DNA from 3 places in the Micromonospora soli genome. Region 2 is predicted to be linked to each of the others. Evidence: predicted binding sites of a transcription regulator. Region 2 holds the regulator's gene; each other region holds the start of a gene.
What was found. The regulator HrcA, encoded in region 2, represses chaperone genes, less so after heat shock. The targets are predictions, from matches to a motif close to GGTTNGCACNCTCNNNNNGAGNGTGCNAACC.
Positions count from the first base shown of each region.

Region 1: groES (co-chaperone GroES) is a predicted target of HrcA. The motif match lies at 1,969-1,999, and genes of this name have one in related genera.
Region 3: groL (chaperonin GroEL) is a predicted target of HrcA. The motif match lies at 4,165-4,195, and genes of this name have one in related genera.

Region 1 covers NZ_CP130427.1:3,153,193-3,159,744, forward strand. The annotation lists gene ybaK (Cys-tRNA(Pro) deacylase) at 2-481, opposite strand; gene Q2K19_RS15165 (THUMP-like domain-containing protein) at 529-1,758, opposite strand; gene groES (co-chaperone GroES) at 2,134-2,448, shown strand; gene groL (chaperonin GroEL) at 2,519-4,165, shown strand; gene Q2K19_RS15180 (molybdopterin-dependent oxidoreductase) at 4,289-5,989, shown strand; gene Q2K19_RS15185 (low temperature requirement protein A) at 6,046-6,552, shown strand, end outside.
Region 2 covers NZ_CP130427.1:3,762,419-3,768,970, reverse strand. The annotation lists gene Q2K19_RS18090 (ISL3 family transposase) at 1-982, opposite strand, end outside; gene Q2K19_RS18085 (16S rRNA (uracil(1498)-N(3))-methyltransferase) at 1,246-1,980, opposite strand; gene dnaJ (molecular chaperone DnaJ) at 1,982-3,124, opposite strand; gene hrcA (heat-inducible transcriptional repressor HrcA) at 3,198-4,220, opposite strand; gene Q2K19_RS18070 (DUF4870 domain-containing protein) at 4,415-5,062, shown strand; gene hemW (radical SAM family heme chaperone HemW) at 5,102-6,325, opposite strand; gene Q2K19_RS18060 (enoyl-CoA hydratase-related protein) at 6,345-6,552, shown strand, end outside.
Region 3 covers NZ_CP130427.1:2,817,328-2,823,879, reverse strand. The annotation lists gene Q2K19_RS13510 (S8 family serine peptidase) at 1-973, shown strand, start outside; gene Q2K19_RS13505 (GNAT family N-acetyltransferase) at 1,019-1,945, shown strand; gene Q2K19_RS13500 (hypothetical protein) at 2,035-2,277, shown strand; gene groL (chaperonin GroEL) at 2,345-3,967, opposite strand; gene Q2K19_RS13490 (hypothetical protein) at 4,243-5,502, opposite strand; gene Q2K19_RS13485 (cold-shock protein) at 5,613-5,816, opposite strand; gene Q2K19_RS13480 (GNAT family N-acetyltransferase) at 6,039-6,552, shown strand, end outside.

The DNA.
Region 1 (6,552 bases), 610 kb from region 2:
TTCAGCGGGCCGCGATGGGGGCGGTGACGGCGTCGGTCAGCGCGACCAGATCCGCCGGGGCGAGTTGCACCTGCAGGCCCCGGCGGCCCGCCGAGACGTAGACGGTCGGGTGGTCCAGCGCCGACGCGTCGACCACGGTGGGCAGCCGCTTGCGCTGGCCGAGCGGACTTATCCCGCCGCGGACGTACCCGGTGGCCCGCTCGGCGACCGTCCGGTCCGCCATGGCCGCCCGCTTGCCACCGCGCGCGGCGGCCAGCGCCTTGAGGTCCAGCTCGCCGGTGACCGGGACGACCGCCACGGTGAGCGCGCCGTCGACCTCGGTGACCAGCGACTTGAACACCTGCTCCGCCGGTACGCCGAGGGCCGCCGCGACCAGCGCGCCGTAGTTCGGCGCCTCGGGGGAGACGTCGTACGGGTGGGTGCGGTGGGCGATCTTCCGCTTGGTCAGCAGTGCCGTCGCCGGAGTGCCCTGTCCCGCCATGCCCGACAAGCTAACCCGGCCGGGGCGCGCGGGCGAGGGAGAAACCGTCAGCCGGGAACCGGCCGGCAGAGCAGGACCGTCGGCGCGCCGGCCACCCGGGTCAGCACCAGGCTGGCCGAGGCGTCCCCGGCCAGCTTCAGGTCCCGCCGCAGCCGCTCCGGCTCCAGCGCCGAGCCGCGCTTGAGGATCTCCACCCGGCCGACCCGGCGCTCGCGGAGCAGGGCGCGCAGCCGCTTCAGCGAGAACGGCAGCACGTCCGTGACCTCCAGGCAGCGGGCGAAGGGCGTGGTCACGCGCTCGTCGGCGTACAGGTACGCGATGCTCGGGTCGGCCAGGTTCCCGCCCAGCGTGGTGGCCAGCTCGGCGACCAGGTGGGCGCGGACCACCGCCGGGTCCGGGTCGTACAAGAAGCGGCGGACCGGCCCGACGGTTGCCTCGATCTCGCCCGAGCCGGTCAGCTGATAAGGCTGATAAGAGGGGACCCCTGCTCTACCGGAGGCGTTAAGAAGGGGCCCTTCCTTCAACACGGTCGCGCGGCGGGGCACCTCGGCCAGCGCGCCGCACCAGAGCGCCGCCTCGACCAGGTCGCCGTCCACGCTGACCCATTCGGCCTCGGCGCCCGCCGGGATCAGCCCGTGGTCCAGGCCGGGGGCCACCTTGACCACCGTGCGCGGCACCCGCTCGGCCAGCCCGGTGACGAAGTCCCAGGGCGGCGAGTAGGCGTTCGGGTCGAAGATCCGCCGTCCGGTGCCCGCCGCCCGCCGGGCCGGGTCGCAGAAGACCGCCTCCACCCGGCTGACGTCGAACGCCGTCGCGTCCCCGCACTCCACGGTGAACCACGCGCCCAGCCCGGCCGCCTCGGCGTTCGCGGCGGCCATCGCGGCGGTCACCGGGTCGGCCTCCACCCCGTACACGCGGATGCCGGCGCGGGCGGCGGCGAGCGCGTCCGCGCCGAGGCCGCAACCCAGGTCGGCGAGGGTGCGCACCCCGGCGGCGTGCAGGCGCGCGGCCCGCCGGTCGGCGACCACCCGGCGGGTGGCCTGCTCCAGCCCGGGGCGGGTGAGGAACATGCCGTCGGCCTCCGGCCCGAACTTGCCCACCGCCCGGCGGCGCAGCTCGGCCTGCGTCAGTGCCGCCGCCGCGAGTCCGGCCGGCACCCCGGCCGAGCGGAGCGCCGCCGCCGCGGCCAGCGGGTCGCCGCCGGCCACCCGGGCGGCCGCGGCGAGCGCGGCCGACCCCTCGGGGGTACGCAGGGCGGCGAGCTGGTCCAGATCCACGCGCCCATTCTCCGGCCCCGGCCGGACCGTCCGGACGGTGGTGTCAGCGCCGGACGGGGGTGGCGGCCACGAAGGCCCGCCAGGTCGCGGTTCGAAGGTGAACACCGGACCGGACGGGTCCTTGCTGTCCGGACGGCTCGGCGCCGGCGACACGAGGGGTGGCGGGTTGGCACTCTCCTTGACGGAGTGCTAGCCGAGGAATAACCTGCGAGTTAGCACTCTCGCCCTGAGGGTGCCAACGCCCGGGCCCGGTGCCCGGGGGTTTAACGCCAGGCGGACCGGCACCCGCGACGACGGCCCCGCCCGGTGGCATGTGGCAGATTGACACTGGTCGGCCCCGGTCGACCGGTAACGAAACCAGTACCCCAGGAGGGTATGCCCGTGACTACCGCGACCAAGGTTGCGATCAAGCCGCTCGAGGACCGCATCGTGGTCCAGGCGAACGAGGCCGAGACCACCACCGCCTCGGGCATCGTGATCCCCGACACCGCCAAGGAGAAGCCGCAGGAGGGCACCGTCCTCGCTGTCGGCCCGGGCCGGATCGACGACAAGGGCAACCGCGTGCCGCTCGACGTCAAGGTCGGCGACACCGTTCTCTACTCGAAGTACGGCGGCACCGAGGTCAAGTACGCCGGCGAGGAGTACCTGGTGCTCTCCGCCCGCGACGTCCTCGCGGTCATCGAGAAGTAAGCAACCGATCAGTGTCGCTGCCCCGGTCCGGCTCGCCGGGCCGGGGCAGCGACGCTTCGAAGGGATATTGATGGCGAAGATCCTGAGCTTCTCGGACGACGCCCGGCACCTGCTGGAGCACGGTGTCAACGCCCTCGCGGACGCGGTCAAGGTCACTCTCGGCCCGCGGGGGCGCAACGTCGTCCTGGACAAGAAGTTTGGTGCGCCCACGATCACCAACGACGGCGTGACGATCGCCAAGGAGATCGAGCTCACCAACCCGTACGAGAACCTCGGCGCGCAGCTGGTCAAGGAGGTGGCGACCAAGACCAACGACGTCGCCGGCGACGGGACCACCACCGCGACCGTGCTGGCCCAGGCCATGGTCCGCGAGGGCCTGCGCAACGTGACCGCCGGGGCCAACCCGACCGGCCTCAAGCGGGGCATCGACGCGGCGGCCGGCAAGGTCTCCGAGGCGCTGCTCGGCAAGGCCGTGGAGGTCGCCGACAAGGAGTCGATCGCGCACGTCGCGACGATCTCCGCGCAGGACGCCACCATCGGCGAGCTGATCGCCGAGGCGATGGAGAAGGTCGGCCGCGACGGTGTCATCACCGTCGAGGAGGGCTCCGCCCTGACCACCGAGCTTGAGGTCACCGAGGGTCTCCAGTTCGACAAGGGCTTCATCTCGCCGAACTTCGTCACCGACGTGGAGGGGCAGGAGGCGGTCCTGGAGGACCCGTACATCCTGATCACCACGCAGAAGATCTCGGCGATCGAGGAGCTGCTGCCGCTGCTGGAGAAGGTCCTCCAGAACAACAAGCCGCTTCTGATCGTGGCCGAGGACGTCGAGGGCCAGGCCCTGTCCACGCTGGTGGTCAACGCGATCCGCAAGACCATCAAGGTCTGTGCGGTGAAGGCCCCCGGCTTCGGCGACCGCCGCAAGGCGATGCTCCAGGACATGGCGATCCTGACCGGCGCCGAGCTGGTCGCCCCGGAGCTGGGCTACAAGCTCGACCAGGTCGGCCTGGAGGTGCTCGGCACCGCCCGCCGCGTGGTGGTCGACAAGGAGAACACCACCGTCGTCGACGGCGGCGGCCAGTCCGCCGAGGTCGCCGACCGGGTCGCCCAGATCCGCAAGGAGATCGAGGCCTCGGACTCCGAGTGGGACCGGGAGAAGCTGGCCGAGCGGCTGGCGAAGCTCTCCGGCGGCATCGCGGTGATCAAGGTCGGCGCGGCCACCGAGGTCGAGATGAAGGAGCGCAAGCACCGCATCGAGGACGCCATCGCGGCGACCAAGGCGGCGGTCGAGGAGGGCACGGTCCCGGGTGGCGGTGCCGCCCTGGCCCAGATCCTCCCGGTGCTCGACGGCGACCTGGGCCTCACCGGCGACGAGAAGGTCGGCGTCTCGATCGTGCGCAAGGCGCTGGTCGAGCCGCTGCGCTGGATCGCCCAGAACGCCGGCCACGACGGCTACGTGGTGGTGCAGAAGGTCGTCGGCCAGGACTGGGGCAACGGCCTCAACGCGGCCAACGGCGAGTACGTCGACCTGGTCAAGTCCGGCATCATCGACCCGGTGAAGGTGACCCGTAACGCGGTCGCCAACGCCGCGTCGATCGCCGGCCTGCTGCTCACCACCGAGAGCCTGGTGGTGGAGAAGCCGGAGAAGGCCGAGCCGGCCGCCGCCGGCGGCCACGGCCACGGCCACGGCCACGGTCACCAGCACGGCCCGGGCTTCTGATCCCACGCCTACGGCCTGAGTCAGGGCGCACCGCCTTCCCGGCGGTGCGCCCTGATCCGTATCTGGTTACGGAACGCTGACGTGGTTGGCGGCCGCCCGGTCGGCTCGACAACACTGGTCGGCGTGAGCAGCATCTCCCGCGGCCACGCCGCGCTGGCCGGGGTCACCGCCGCGGCCGTGGCCATCGGCGCCGCCGAACCGGTGGCCGTCCTCACCGGACCCCGATCCGCGCCGCTGATCGCGGTCGGCGGGCTGGTGGTCGACCTGGTGCCCGAGTCGCTGAAGCATCTCGCCATCTCGCTCTTCGGCACCCACGACAAGATCGCCCTGCTGATCGGGACCGGGGTGCTGCTGGCCGCGTTCGCCGCGCTGCTCGGCGTGCTGGCCGCCCGGCGGCTCCGGATCGGCCTGGCCGGCATCGCCGCGTTCGCCGCCCTCGGGGTGGTCGCCGCGCTGACCCGGCCCGGCGCGGGCCCCGCCGCGGCACTCCCCGCGCTGGTCGGGGCGGCACTGGGCGGGCTGACGCTGTGGCTGCTGCTGGCCGGTCCGCTGGCCCCCGACCTCTGGTCCTGGTCCCCGCCCACCCCCGCGGGATCCGGCGCGCCGGCCGGTCCCGCCGGGCCGACCGCCCCGGCCGCGCCCGCCGAACCCACGTCGGCCGGTCCGGTGGGCGGGCCCGAGGTCCGGCCGGGGGAGCCGGCACCCATCGGTGCCCGGGCGGCGGGTCGGCCCGGGGAGCGCGGGGACGAGGCCGACCAGGAGGGGCGGCGGCGGTTCCTGACCGGGGCGGGGGCGCTGCTGGGCGCGGCGGCGGTGGCCGGGCTCGGCGGGCACTGGCTCGCCGGGCGGCGCGGCGTCTCGGCGGCCCGCCAGTCGGTAACCCTGCCCACCCCGTCGGCCGCCGCGCCGGCGGCGCCGGCCGGCGCCGACCTGTCGCTGGCCCAGCTCGCCCCGTACGTGACCCCGAACAGCGGCTTCTACCGGATCGACACCGCGCTGGTGGTGCCGCAGGTGGACCCGGCGACCTGGCGGCTGCGCATCCACGGCCGGGTCCGCAACCCGATCGAGTTGAGCTTCGCCGACCTGCTGGCCCGGCCCATGGTCGAGCGGTACGTGACGCTGGCCTGCGTCTCCAACGAGGTGGGCGGGGACCTGATCGGCAACGCCCGCTGGCTGGGCGTACCGATCAAGGAACTGCTGGACGAGGCCGACCCGGAGGACGGCGCGGACCAGGTGGTCGGGCGCTCGGTCGACGGCTGGACCTGCGGCACCCCGACGGCGGTGCTCCGCGACGGGCGGGACGCGCTGCTCGCGGTGGGGATGAACGGCGAGCCGCTGCCGGTGGCGCACGGCTTCCCGGTGCGGATGGTGGTCCCCGGGCTCTACGGGTACGTCTCGGCGTGCAAGTGGGTGACCGAGCTGGAGCTGACCAGCTTCGCCGACTTCGACGCGTACTGGGTGCCGCGGGGGTGGGCGGCCCAGGGGCCGATCAAGACGGAGTCCCGGATCGACACCCCGGGCCCGCGCAACCGGCTCACCGCCGGCGCGGTCATGGTGGCCGGGGTGGCCTGGGCCCAGCACCGCGGCATCCGCCGGGTCGAGGTACGCGTCGACGGCGGCCTGTGGCGGGAGGCGACGCTCGCCCCGACGGTCTCGGTGGACACCTGGGTGCAGTGGTCGTGGCGCTGGGACGCCACTCCCGGGGAGCACACCCTCCAGGTCCGGGCCACCGACGCCGACGGGGTGACCCAGACCGCGCAGCGCCGTCCGGTCGCGCCGGACGGCGCCACCGGCTGGCACACTGTCAAGGTCGCCGTGCGCTGACGGGTCACCCCGCGGAATCCGGATATTCCGGGCCGGCCCCTCGTTAGCCTCATCCGGTGGAGGCGGGGCAGGGACGCAGGCGGTCGCTGATCCACGGCTACGGGACCGCCCGGCGGGCCAGCTGGCTGGAACTCTTCTTCGACCTGGTGTTCGTGGTCGCGGTGTTCCGGCTCGGCCAGCTGCTGCTGGACGATCCGTCGACGCGCGGGCTGTTGGTCTACGCCGGCCTGATCAGCACGATCTGGTGGTTGTGGTTCAGCTTCTCCTACTTCGCCGACCTGTTCGACGACGACCGTCCACCGAGCCGACTGGTGCAGCTCGCCGCGATGCTGGGAGTGCTGGCCCTCTCCGCCGCCCTGCCGAGCGCGAGCGCCGCCGACGCGGAGCGCTTCGCGGTGGCGTACGGGCTGCTGCTGGTGCTGCTCACCGCCGCGTACGGGGTGGTGGGCCGGATCGACGTCGAGGCGCGCGAGTTCTGCTGGTGGAACGCCGGCGGCTTCCTCTCCGCCGCCGTGCTCTGGTTCGGTTCGCTGCTGGCGCCGCCACCGCTGCGGTACGGGGTC
Region 2 (6,552 bases):
TCTTGGCCAGGCTGAAAATGCAGCGCAGGCCTTCCTTGAGCGCCCATGCCCGGTGCAGGCGGGGGTGGGTCTTGGCGATCCAGTCGAGCTTGGCCCGTTGACCCTCGGTCAGGTTCTCCGGGTTCTTCCACAACGCCCAGCGGGTGTTCTTCAACATCCGGGCCTCACCGATAGCGACGCCACGACGGCCGGCCCCACGGCCGGTGGCCTCGTTCCACACCTGCCGGCGAACTCGGTCGACGGCGTCGGTGGCCCAAGCGACGACGTGGAACGGGTCGGCGCAGCGGACGGCGTTCGGGCAGCGACGACGGATGACCGTGGTGATCCAATCGGCGCCGTCGGCGGACACGTGGGTGATCGCGGCCGTGCGCTGCGGGCCGAGCAGGTCGAAGAACGCGTTCAGCGTCGCCGCGCTCTTGCCCGGCGCAGCCCACACCAGCCGACCGGTGTCGTGATCCACCACGACGCTCAGATACCGGTGGCCCTTCTTGTAGCTGACCTCGTCAATACCGATACGACGCAACCCGTCATACCGGTCCTGCAGACCACCGGTGTCTGCCCACACCCGCGCCACGATCGACCCCACGGTGCGCCAACTGATCCGCATCAACCGCGACACCGCCGACTTCGTGGTGTGCACCGCCAACCACGCCACCGTCGCGTCGAACGCCCGAGTATGCCCCGCCCCATGACGAGCCCACGGGACCGCCGCGACCACCACCCCATGCACCGGACACGACACCCGAGGCGCGTCCGCCTCGATCACCGCCCGCACCACGCCCAGATCCAACGCCCGCCACCGACGACGAACACCAGCGTCATACCGCGCACACCGCCGCCCGCAATGCGGACACCGCTGCCGAGCAGCCTTACGCACCCGCACCCGAGCCACCAACACCGACTCGGCCGGGTCGAACTCGACGTCCTCCACCACCGCCTGCTCGACCCCAAGCAGCCCAGCCCATACCCTGGCAGAACGCACGCCGTTCTCCCACCCATCCAGTTCTGACCTTCGACAAGCCAGAACCTAGGCAGGACAACGGCGTGCGCCATCAACGACGCACCGCACCACCCACAGATGCGCCACAAGACCCATAAATATGCCTCTCAGGCATGTCGCTCTCAATGAATGTCGCTAGTGACCGCGACACGCCGGGCCGCGCTGCGCTCGCTTCCCCAACGAGCAGGGCCGGCCGCGCTCGGCGCGAAGCCACTGTGCTCAGGGCAGACCGAGGACCTGGCCGGTCACCAGCGGGACAGGCGGGTGGAGAGGGCGCTGAGGGCGGCGACGCCCGCCGTCGAGGTGCGGAGGACCGACGGGCCGAGCCGGACGGTACGGGCGCCCGCCTCGCGGAAGGCGGCCAGCTCGACGGGGGCGATGCCGCCCTCCGGGCCGACCACCAGCACGATCTCGCCGGTCTCCGGCAGCTCGGCGGTGGTCAGCCGGTCGTCGGCCTCCTCGTGCAGCACGAACGCGGCGGCGGCCCCGGCGATCCGGCGCGTGACGGTGGTCGTGGACTCGTCGGGCGTACCGGCCACCACGGGCAGCCACGCCCGGCGGGCCTGCTTGGCCGCCTCGCGGGCGGTGGCCGCCCACTTCTCCCGGGCCCGTACGCCGCGCTCGCCGCGCCACTGCACCACCGAGCGGGACGCCGCCCACGGGACGATCTCGTCCACCCCGACCTCGGTCATCGCCTGCACGGCCAGCTCGCCCCGGTCGCCCTTGGCGATGCCCTGCACCACCACCAGCCGGGGGACGGACGCGTCGACGTACCCCCGGGAGGTGACCGACAGGTCGAGGGTGCCCTTGCCGACCGCGGTCACCACGGCGGCGGCCGTGCCGCCCCGGCCGTCGGCGAGCAGCAGCTCCTCGCCGACGCGCAGCCGCTGCACGGTCGCCGCGTGGTGCCCCTCCGGGCCGTCGAGCGTCAGCGTGTCGCCGGTGGGCAGCGCCTCCACCAGGAACAGCGGCGCCGACACGTCAGGCGTGCCCGTTGAACGCGTCGCGCATCCGGGAGAAGAAGCCGCCCTGCTTGGTCAGCTCGGCGACCTCCTCGCCCCGGGTCTTGGCGAACTCGCGCAGCATCCGCTCCTGGTCGGGGTCGAGCTTGGTAGGGGTACGCACGTCCAGGTGGACGTAGAGGTCGCCTCGGCCCGTGCCGCGCAGGTGCGGGACGCCCCGGGCGCGCAGCCGCAGCGTGCTGCCGGGCTGGGTGCCGGGCTTGACGTCGACCGTCTCCTCGCTGTCCAGCGTCTTGATGGTCAGCCGGGTGCCCAGCGCGGCGGCGGTCATCGGCACGGTGACCCGGCAGTGCAGGTCGTCGCCCTTGCGGGAGTAGACGTCGTGCGGCCGCTCGTGGATCTCCACGTAGAGGTCGCCGGCGGTGCCGCCGCCCGGGCCGACCTCGCCCTGCTGGGCCAGCCGGATCCGCATGCCGTCCTCGACCCCGGCCGGGATCTTGACGGTGAGCGAGCGGCGGGTCCGCACCCGGCCGTCGCCAGCGCAGGTCGGGCAGGGGTGCGGGATGGTGGTGCCGTAGCCCTGGCAGACCGTGCACGGCCGGGCGGAGACCACCTGGCCGAGGAAGGTGCGCTGCACCGACTGCACCTCGCCCCGCCCACCGCACGCCTCACAGGTGGCCAGGTGGGTGCCGGCCGCGGTGCCCGCACCGGAGCAGGTGGTGCAGAGCACCGCGGTGTCGACCGTGATCGGGGCCTCCACGCCGAACGCGGTCTCGTTGAGGTCCAGCTCCAGCCGCAGGATCGCGTCGGCGCCCGGCCGGGTACGCGGCCGCGGCCCGCGCGAGCCGCCGGCCGCGCCGCCGAAGAACGCGTCCATGATGTCCTGGAACCCGACGAACGGGCCCGCCCCGCCCGGACCGCCCGGACCGGCGCCCCCGCCGCCCGGCGCGAGCGGGTCGCCGCCCAGGTCGACGATCTGCCGTTTCCGGTCGTCCGAGAGGACCTCGTACGCGGCGTTGATGTCCTTGAACTTCTCCTGTGCCTCCGGGTCCGGATTCACGTCCGGGTGGAACTGCCGCGCCAGCTTGCGGTAGGCGCGCTTGATCTCGTCGTCGGAGGCGTCCCGGCTCACGCCGAGAATGCCGTAGTAGTCCCTGGCCACTGCGTTCGGTGTCCTCGTGTTTCGTCTCGCGTTGCGCCGCGTCGGCCGCCGCTCGGCCGTCGGCCCTGACTGGTCAGTTCTGGGCCAGCAGTTCGCCCACGTAGCGTGCCACGGCCCGCACCGTGGCGATGGTGCCGGGGTAGTCCATCCGGGTCGGCCCGAGCACGCCGAGCCCGCCCATGATGGTGCTGCCCGGGCCGTACCCGGTGCTGACCACGGAGGCGGCCCGGAGGTTGTCGATCTCGTTCTCGTCGCCGATCAGCACCCGGGTGGTGCTCGGCTCCGCCTCGCCGATCAGCTTGAGCAGCACGACCTCCTCCTCGAGCGCCTCGAGGATCGGGCGCAGCGTGCCCTGGAAGTCGAGCAGGCCGCCCCGGGTCAGGTTGGCCGTGCCGGCCAGCGCGATGCGCTCCTCGTGCCGCTCGACCAGTGTCTCCAGCAGCACGCTGGAGAGGGTGGCCATGGCCGACCGGAGCTGCGGGGAGGACTCGTCGACCAGCGCCTGTACCAGCGGCGGGGTCTCCGACAGCCGGGTACCGACCAGCTTCTCGTTGACCAGCCGGCGCAGGTCGGTCACGTCGTCGGCAGGGATCGGCCCGGGCATCTCCACCAGGCGCTGCTCGACCCGGCCGGTGTCGGCGATCATGACCACCATGAGCCGGGTGGTGGAGATCGGCACCAGCTCCAGGTGGCGCACCTTGGAGCGGGCCAGGCTCGGGTACTGCACCACGGCGACCTGGCGGGTGAGCTGGGCCAGCAGCCGCACCGTGCGGTGCACCACGTCGTCCAGGTCGACCGCGCCGACCAGGAAGCGCTCGATGGCCCGGCGCTCGGCGGGGCTGAGCGGCTTGACCCGGGAGAGCCGGTCCACGAAGAGGCGGTAGCCGCGGTCGGTGGGGACCCGGCCGGCGCTGGTGTGCGGCTGCCGGATGTAGCCCTCCTCCTCCAGCACCGCCATGTCGTTGCGGACGGTCGCCGGGGAGACCCCCAGCTGGTGGCGCTCGACCAGGGCCTTGCTGCCCACCGGCTCCTGGGTGGCGACGTAGTCCTCGACGATCGCGCGCAGCACGGCGAGCTTGCGGTCGTCGAGACCCATCTCCCCCACCTCCTGACGCCGACTGGCACTCGACTGTAGCGAGTGCCAGTCTACGTCGGCATACCCGCCGACGCGATGATCAGCGACGGACCTCCGGTGCGGCCCGGCACACCGCGCGCCAGAGCCGATCAGCCGGACATGCCGGACGATTCCGCTCTGGTGTGCCCTTGCCGGCGGGACCTACCGTGACCGGCATGACCGAACCTCCTCGCCCTCCCGGAGCGGGCGACCCCGGCGCCCAGCCGCCGGAGGCGACCCCGCCGTCGGCCCCCCACGGCTCCTCGTCGGCGGACGAGCCCCCCACCGCACCACTGTCCGGGCCTCCGGGCGCAGGGGGCTATCCCCCGCCCGGTGGCTATCCGCCGCCCTCCGGCGGCCAGCCGCCGTCAGGTGGCTATCCACCCCCCGGTGGCTACCCCCCGCCGGGCGGCTATCCGCCGCCTGGTGCCGGGTACCCGAGCGGTGGTGCGTACGGCCCGCCCGCCGGCTACGCCAACAACGACGACAAGACCTGGGCGCTGGTGGCGCACTTCGGCGGCGCCGCCGGCGTGATTGTCGGCGGTGGCCTGCTCGGCTGGGTCGCCCCGCTCATCGCGCTGATGAGCCGGGGGCAGCAGTCGCCGACCGTCCGGGCCCACGCCGTCGCGGCGCTGAACTTCCAGATCACCTGGGCGGCCGCCAGCGTGCTGGGCTGGGTGCTCACCCTGATCACCTGCGGGATTCTGTTCTTCGTCCCGATGCTTGTCTGGATCGTGCCGCTGATCTTCGGGATCATCGCCGGGGTCAAGGCCAACGAAGGCGTGCTCTACCGCTACCCGCTGAGCTACAGCTTCACCAAGTGACCCGGCCGGTCGGCCGCTCCCCCGGCCGGCCGGCACCGCTCAGGGCAGCAGGTCGCGGACCACCGCGTCGGCCAACAGCCGGCCGCGCAGGGTGAGGACCGCCCGGCCGGCCGCGTAGCCCCCGGCATCCAGCAGGCCGTCGGCCAGGGCACGGCCGGCCGCCGCCCGGCCCGCCTCGTCCAGCACGTCCAGCGGCAGGCCCTCGGCGAGCCGCAGCCGCAGCATCACGTCCTCCATGTGCGCCTCGTCCCGGGTGAGCACCTCCCGGGCCAGGCCGGGGGACTCCCCCGCCGCGAGGCGCTGGGCGTACGTGCTGGGGTGCTTGACGTTCCACCAGCGCACCCCGCCGACGTGGCTGTGCGCCCCCGGGCCGAGGCCCCACCAGTCGGCGCCGGCCCAGTAGAGCAGGTTGTGCCGACACCGGGCCGCCTCGGAGCGGGCCCAGTTGGAGACCTCGTACCAGGAGAAGCCGGCCGCGTCGAGGGCGGACTCCGCGGCCAGGTAGCGGTCCGCCGCCACGTCGTCGCTCGGGTACGGCAGCTCGCCGCGCCGCATCCGCGCGGCCAGCCGGGTGCCGTCCTCCACGATCAGGGCGTACGCGCTGACGTGGTCCACGCCCGCCGCGACCACCTGGTCCAGCGAGGCGGCGAAGTCCGCCGCGCTCTCCCCCGGCGTGCCGTAGATCAGGTCCAGGTTCACGTGCTCGAACCCGGCGTCGCGGGCCTCCAGCGCGGCGGCGGTGGCCCGGCCGGCGCTGTGCTGCCGGTCCAGGATCGCCAGCACCCCCGGGGCGGCGGACTGCATGCCCAGCGAGATCCGGGTGTACCCGGCCGCCCGCAGCGCCTTGAGCGACTCCGGGGTGACGGACTCCGGGTTGGCCTCGGTGGTCACCTCGGCGTCGGCGGCCAGCCCCCAGGTGCGGTCGATGCCGTCCAGGATCCGGGCCAGGTCGTCGGCGGGCAGCAGGGTGGGGGTGCCGCCGCCGACGAAGACGGTGTCCACCCGCGGCGGCGGGGTGTCGCCCAACACCCGGCCGGCCAGGGCCAGCTCGGCCAGCACGGTGTCGGCGTACGACTCGCGGCTGGCCCCGCCGCCCAGCTCGGCGGCGGTGTACGTGTTGAAGTCGCAGTAGCCGCAGCGGCTGGCGCAGAACGGAACGTGCACGTACACCCCGAAGCCGCGGGCGCCGACGGCGCGCAGGGCGGCAGGGGGCAGCGATCCGTCGCGCGGGACGGATTCGCCTTCTGGAAGAGCGCCGGGCATGGCCACTAGTGTGCCCGGCATGACCTCTCCGGACGCTCTCGTGCGGGTCGCCACGGCCCGTGGGGTGACCACCCTCACCCTGGACAGCCCGCACAACCGCAACGCGCTCTCCACCCCGCTGATGACCGAGCTGCTGGCCGGGCTGGCCGCCGCGGTCGCCGACGACGCGGTGCGGGCGGTCGTGCTGGATCACACCGGGCCGGTCTTCTGCTCCGGGGCGGACCTGA
Region 3 (6,552 bases), 950 kb from region 2:
GGGCACCCAGGCCGCGCCGACCGGCCCGGTGTGGAACGTGTCGCTGATCGGCGCGGACCGGGTCTGGTCCGAGCTGGGCGTGACCGGGGCGGGCGTGGTGGTCGGCAGCTCCGACTCCGGGGTGGACGGGCGGCACCCGGCCCTGGCCGCCGGCTTCCGGGGCGGCGACGACTCCTGGTACGACCCGTGGGAGCACACCGGCACGCCGGGCGACCGGGGCGGTCACGGCACCCACACGGTGGGCAGCGCGGTGGGCCGGGACGGGATCGGCGTGGCCCCCGGCGCGCGCTGGGTGGGCTGCGTCAACCTCGACCGGAACCTCGGCAGCCCGGCCCACTACCTGGACTGCCTGCAGTTCATGCTGGCCCCGTTCCCGCCGGGCGGCGACCCGCTCACCGACGGTCGGCCACAGCGCGCGCCGGACGTGCTGACCAACTCGTGGGGCTGCCCGCCGATCGAGGGCTGCGACCCGGCGGCGTTGCGCCCGGCGACCGCCGCGCTGGCCGCGGCCGGCATCCTGGTGGTGGCCGCGGCCGGCAACACCGGGCCGTACTGCGGCTCGGTGGCCGACCCGCCGGCACCGTACCCGGACGTGCTGACGGTCGGCGCGGTGGACCGGGCCCGGCAGCTCACCCGCTTCTCCAGCCGGGGGCCGGCCCGCGGGGGCGTCGACAAGCCGGACCTGGTGGCGCCGGGGGCGGGGGTGCTGTCGGCGTACCCCGGGGGCGGCTACGCCACCCTGGACGGCACGTCGATGGCGACGCCGCAGGTGGCGGGGGTGGTGGCGCTGATGTGGTCGGCGAACCCGGCGCTCGTCGGTGATCTGGCGCGGACCCGGCGGATCCTCCTCGACACGGCCGGTCCGGCCGGCGTACCTCCGAGCGCGGACCGCTGTGGTGGCGAGCCCGACCTGGTCGGCGCGGGCCTGGTGGACGCGTACGCGGCGGTCCGCGCGGCGCGGTCGGCGCGCTGACCGCCTCTGTTAAGAACCCTGCCCGATGACCTAGGGTCGGCGACCATGGACGCGGAGATCATCGAGCTGGATCCCGACCGCCTGCCCGCGGTCGTCGACCTCTGCCGGCGGGCCCTGGACCTGCCGGAGGACGCGGCCGAGGCGCCGGCCGTCGTGGACACCCTGGCCGCCCGCGCGACCGCCGACCGGCCGGTGCTGCGGCTCGGCGCGGTCCGCGGCGGCGAGCTGATCGGGGTGTTGATCGGCTCCCGGTCGGCGCGGGATCCCGGGCTCGGCCACGTCGACCTGCTGGCGGTGGCCCCGGAGGAACGGCGCCGGGGCGTCGGGCGGGCGCTGCTCACCGAGGCGGAACGACGGCTGGCCGCGCTCGGCGCCACCGAACTGCTGCTCGCCGGGAACCCGCCGTACTACGCCTGGCCGGGCATCGACGTGCGGTACACCCCGGCGGTATGCGCCGCGCTGCGCCTCGGTTACCGGCAGGACCGGACGGGCTGGAACATGACGGCCGACCTGGCCGCGGGCTCCCCGGCGGTGCGGTCGACGGAGGCCGCCGAGCGGCGGCTGGCCGACGCGGGCGTGACGGTACGCCAGGCAGAGCCGGCGGACCTGCCGGCGCTGGGCGCGTTCGCCCGGGCCACCTTCGGCGGGACGTGGGACGACGAGCTGGCCGGGTCGCTGGGCCGGCCGGGCGCGGGCGCGCACCTGGCCGAGCGGGACGGCGAGGTCCTGGGCTTCGCCGCGTACGGCTCGTCCCGGCCGAGCTGGTTCGGCCCGATGGGGACGGCACCGGCCGTCGAGGGCTGGGGCATCGGCGGCGTGCTGCTCCGCCGCTGCCTGCGCGACCAGGCCGCGGCGGGCCTCGACGCGGCGCAGATCGGCTGGGTGGGGCCGGTGCCGTTCTACGCGAATGCGGCGGGTGCCCGGATCGAGCGGGTGTTCTTCCTGTACCGGAAGGCGCTTGACCGGACATAAGTAACTTAAGTTACATAGACGGTTATATTGTCATTCAGCCCTCCCGGTCATCGACGGCCGCCTACCGTCGGGGCATAGAGGAGGCAGCCATGACCACGGATGACGAACGGACCGACGAGGCACCGGTGAGCTTGCCTCCGGTCGGCGAACTCCCCGGGCAACTGCCATTCGACCGGCTCGACTACGGCGACGCCGAGCAGCTGGCGGAGATGGCCGGCGGCGACGATCCAGCCACCGAGGAACCGCTGCAACTGGTGGACGAGCCGCTCCGGATCCCGCCGCCGTACGACCGGACGCACAAACGACGCAACCAGCGGCGGCTGCCGACCTGAGCGCACGGGAAAGGGGGCGGACCGCTGACGCGGCCCGCCCCCTTTCGGCGTACTGGTGGAGCTGGACTCAGAAGTCCATCTCCCCGCCACCCGGGCCAGCCGGGGCGGCCGGGGTCTTCTCCGGCTTGTCCGCCACGACCGCCTCGGTGGTGAGGAACAGCGCGGCGATCGACGACGCGTTCTGCAGCGCGGAACGGGTCACCTTGGCCGGGTCGATGATGCCCGACGCGAGCAGGTCGACGTACTCGCCGGTCGCGGCGTTGAGGCCGTGACCCGGCTCGAGGTTGCGGACGTGCTCGACGACGACGCCACCCTCGAGGCCGGCGTTGACGGCGATCTGCCGCAGCGGGGCGTCCAGCGCGATCTTGACGATCTGGGTGCCGGTCGCCTCGTCGCCGGTCAGGTCCAGCTTGTCGAAGGCGGTCTTGCCGGCCTGCACCAGCGCGACGCCACCACCCGGGACGATGCCCTCCTCGACGGCGGCCTTCGCGTTGCGGACGGCGTCCTCGATGCGGTGCTTGCGCTCCTTCAGCTCGACCTCGGTGGCCGCGCCGACCTTGATCACCGCAACGCCGCCGGCCAGCTTGGCCAGCCGCTCCTGCAGCTTCTCCCGGTCGTAGTCGGAGTCACTCTTCTCGATCTCGGCCCGGATCTGGTTGACCCGGCCCTGGATCTGCTCGGCGTCGCCGGCACCGTCGACGATGGTGGTCTCGTCCTTGGTCACCACGACCTTGCGGGCGCGGCCCAGCATGTCGAGGCCCACGGCGTCGAGCTTGAGGCCGACCTCCTCGCTGATGACCTGGCCACCGGTGAGGATGGCAATGTCGGCGAGCATGGCCTTGCGGCGGTCACCGAAGCCCGGCGCCTTGACGGCGACCGACTTGAAGGTGCCGCGGACCTTGTTGACCACCAGGGTGGCCAGGGCCTCGCCCTCGATGTCCTCGGCGATGATCAGCAGCGGCTTGCCCGACTGCATGACCTTCTCCAGGATCGGGAGCAGGTCCTTCACCGACGAGATCTTGCTGTTGACGATCAGGAGGTACGGGTCGTCGAAGACGGCCTCCATACGCTCCGGGTCGGTCATGAAGTAAGCAGAGATGTAGCCCTTGTCGAAGCGCATACCCTCGGTGAGCTCCAGCTCCAGGCCGAAGGTGTTGCTCTCCTCGACGGTGATGACGCCTTCCTTGCCGACCTTGTCCATCGCCTCGGCGATGATCTCGCCGACGCTGGTGTCACCAGCCGAGATGGAGGCGGTGGAGGCGATCTGCTCCTTGGTCTCCACGTCCTTGGCGAGCTTGAGCAGCTCCTCCGAGACGCTGGCCACGGCGGCCTCGATGCCCCGCTTCAGGGCCATCGGGTTGGCACCGGCGGCCACGTTGCGCAGGCCCTCGCGAACCAGGGCCTGGGCCAGGACGGTCGCCGTCGTCGTGCCGTCACCGGCCACGTCGTCGGTCTTCTTCGCGACCTCCTTGACCAGCTCGGCGCCGATCTTCTCGTACGGGTCCTCGAGCTCGATTTCCTTGGCGATGCTCACACCATCGTTGGTGATGGTGGGGGCACCCCACTTCTTCTCGAGCACGACGTTGCGGCCCTTGGGGCCGAGGGTCACCTTCACGGCGTCGGCGAGCTGGTTCATGCCCCGCTCGAGGCCGCGGCGCGCCTCTTCGTCGAACGCGATCATCTTGGCCATACGGCGTTGTCCTCCTGGACACTCACGGGCCATCCGGAGATCCCCCGGATGGGCCGCCTGGTGTACGCACCTTGGGGACGTCGCCACCTGGCGACGACGACGTCTCCTCGGTCGGGCCGGACAGCCCGCGACGACCGGCCCCGTGCCGCCCCGGCGCCATCGAGACACCGGGGTGGCCGTGGCCCTACCGCCCCGACCATTGGCACTCACCGTATGCGAGTGCCAATGACTTGTTTAGCACTCTCCCTAGCCGAGTGCAAGCACGATGGCCGCGCTCAGCCGAGTTCCGCGGCCAGCCGGGCGGCGTTCACCGGGCCTTCGTGGGCCCGCTGCTCGGCGTACGTGACGACCAGGCCGATCAGCTGCGCCAGATACGCCGGGGTGATCAGCAGGGTGCCCGCCAGCGCCAGCAGCACGGCGGCCCCGCCGGTGCCCGCCGCGTCCAGCGGGTGCTCGCCGAAGATCAGCCGGTTGACCGTCTCCACCACCCCGTTGAGCATGGTGGCGACGACCAGCACGGCCACCACCAGCGCCACCCGCCCCAGCACCATCCCGAACCGCTGGTGGAAGAGGCGGAACGCGCGGCCGATCGGCTCCTGCCGTTCGAAGAGGTAGACCGGGCCGAACAGGGCGACCGCGAAGGCCACGTAGATCCCGGGCAGCACGCAGGCACAGACGCCGACGCCGATCAGCAACGAGGAGACGATCGTCCAGCCCCAGAGACCGAGCGCGCGCCGCCAGCCGTACCGGAAGGCGACGCCGACCACGGCCGGCTCGCCGACCGCCTGGCGGGTGATCACCCAGGTGCCGGCAGCCCACCCGGCGCTCTGCAGCGGGCCGAAGATCAGCGCGGCCAGGATCACCGCACCGTAGAAGGCGAAGAAGTCGGTGAAGTAGCCGTCCGGCAGGACCGGGGCGCCGTCCGGCCCGGCGACGGGCTGGCCGGTCGGGGCCAGGGCCAGGGAGAGGACCGCGATCACCGCGGCCGGCACCGCCTGGCTGATCAGGACGATGGGCAGCAGCTGCCGCCAACCGCGCCGTAGCGCCCCGGAGCACCGGGCGAACCAGCCGCCGATCCCGGCGTGCGGCGGGGTGACCAGCGGGTCACCGGGGTCGACCCCCGGGTACCAGCCATAGGGCTGGCCGGGCATCGGTGGCTGGCCGGGGTAGGTCCCACCCGGCCCGGGACCGTCCGGCGTCGGCCAGGCCCAGGTGTAGGGCGAATCCACCGGCTGGGCGGCCGGCGTCGGCCAGGCCCAGCCGTGCGGCTGGCCCGCCGGATCGACCGGGTATCCCGCGCCGGGCACCGGAGCGGCGGCCGGCTGACCCGGCACAACCGGGTACCAGGGCTGACCCGTTGCGGCGGGCTGCCCCGGCAGCGTCGGATCCGTCGGGGTTGGCGCTCCGGACCCGAGGGGACGATCCGCATCCCCCGCCGTCGGCGCCGGCGGCGTGGACGAGGCCGGGTCGGCCGGGGCACCGGACGACGCCGGGGGCACCGGCTCGGTGGAACCCGACGGGGGCAGGTCGGACATGAACCCTCCTCAGCAGCGATGGCTGGAACGGCTCACGATCTTCCCTGCTGCGCGCCCGCAGCGCAGCCCCCCGGCCGGGGTGAACTGCCGCCGAACGGGCGGCGACGGGGTCAGGCGATGACGCGGACCCGCTCCGCCTGCGGACCCTTCTGACCCTGGGCGATCTCGAACTCGACGCGCTGGCCGTCGTCCAGCGCCTTGTAGCCGTCCATCTCGATCGCGGAGAAGTGGACGAAGACGTCCTGCCCGCCGTCGACGGCGATGAAGCCGTAGCCCTTTTCGGCGTTGAACCACTTGACGGTGCCCTGTGCCACGGTGCACTTCCTCACTCTGCGCGGCGTTCCACAACCCGGAGACCGGCGGACCGGCACCGGCGGACCACCGGTTCGGCCATCGGTGACGGCCGCTGAATCGGTGACCGAAATCGCACGCTACACGAGGCGTGACGACGGCGCACGACCACAAATCGGGCATATTCCGGCCGACATCCGACCCGGCCCGACACGGGTCCTCCGCACTCCGGTATGCATGGCGACATGACCAGCGCGCCGACCACGACCACGACCGTCCGCCGGGTCCGGCCGGAGGACGCCGCCCGGATGCGGGCGCTCCGATTGGAGATGCTCGCCGACTCGCCGCTGGCGTTCCTGGAGACGGTGGCCGAGGCCGCCGCCCGCCCGCACGCCGACTACGCGGCCCGGGTCGCCGCGGTCTCCCGAGGCGACGCCACCGCCCAGTTCGTCGCCGATCCGGGCGGTCGCCTGGTCGGCCACGCCGGCGGCACGGTCGCCCCGGAGGAGCCCGGCCTGACCCTGATCTACGCCGTGTACCTCACGCCGGCCTGGCGGGGCGGCGGGCTGCTCGGCGCGCTGGTGGACGAGGTGGCCGCCTGGTCCCTCGCCTGCGGCCGGCCGGAGCTGATGATGGAGGTGGTGGTCGGCAACGACCGCGCCTACCGGGCGTACCAGAAGCTGGGCTTCGTCGACACCGGGGTGCGCGTGCCGCACCCCAAGATCCCCGCCCTCCGGGAACTCCAGATGCGCCGGGCGG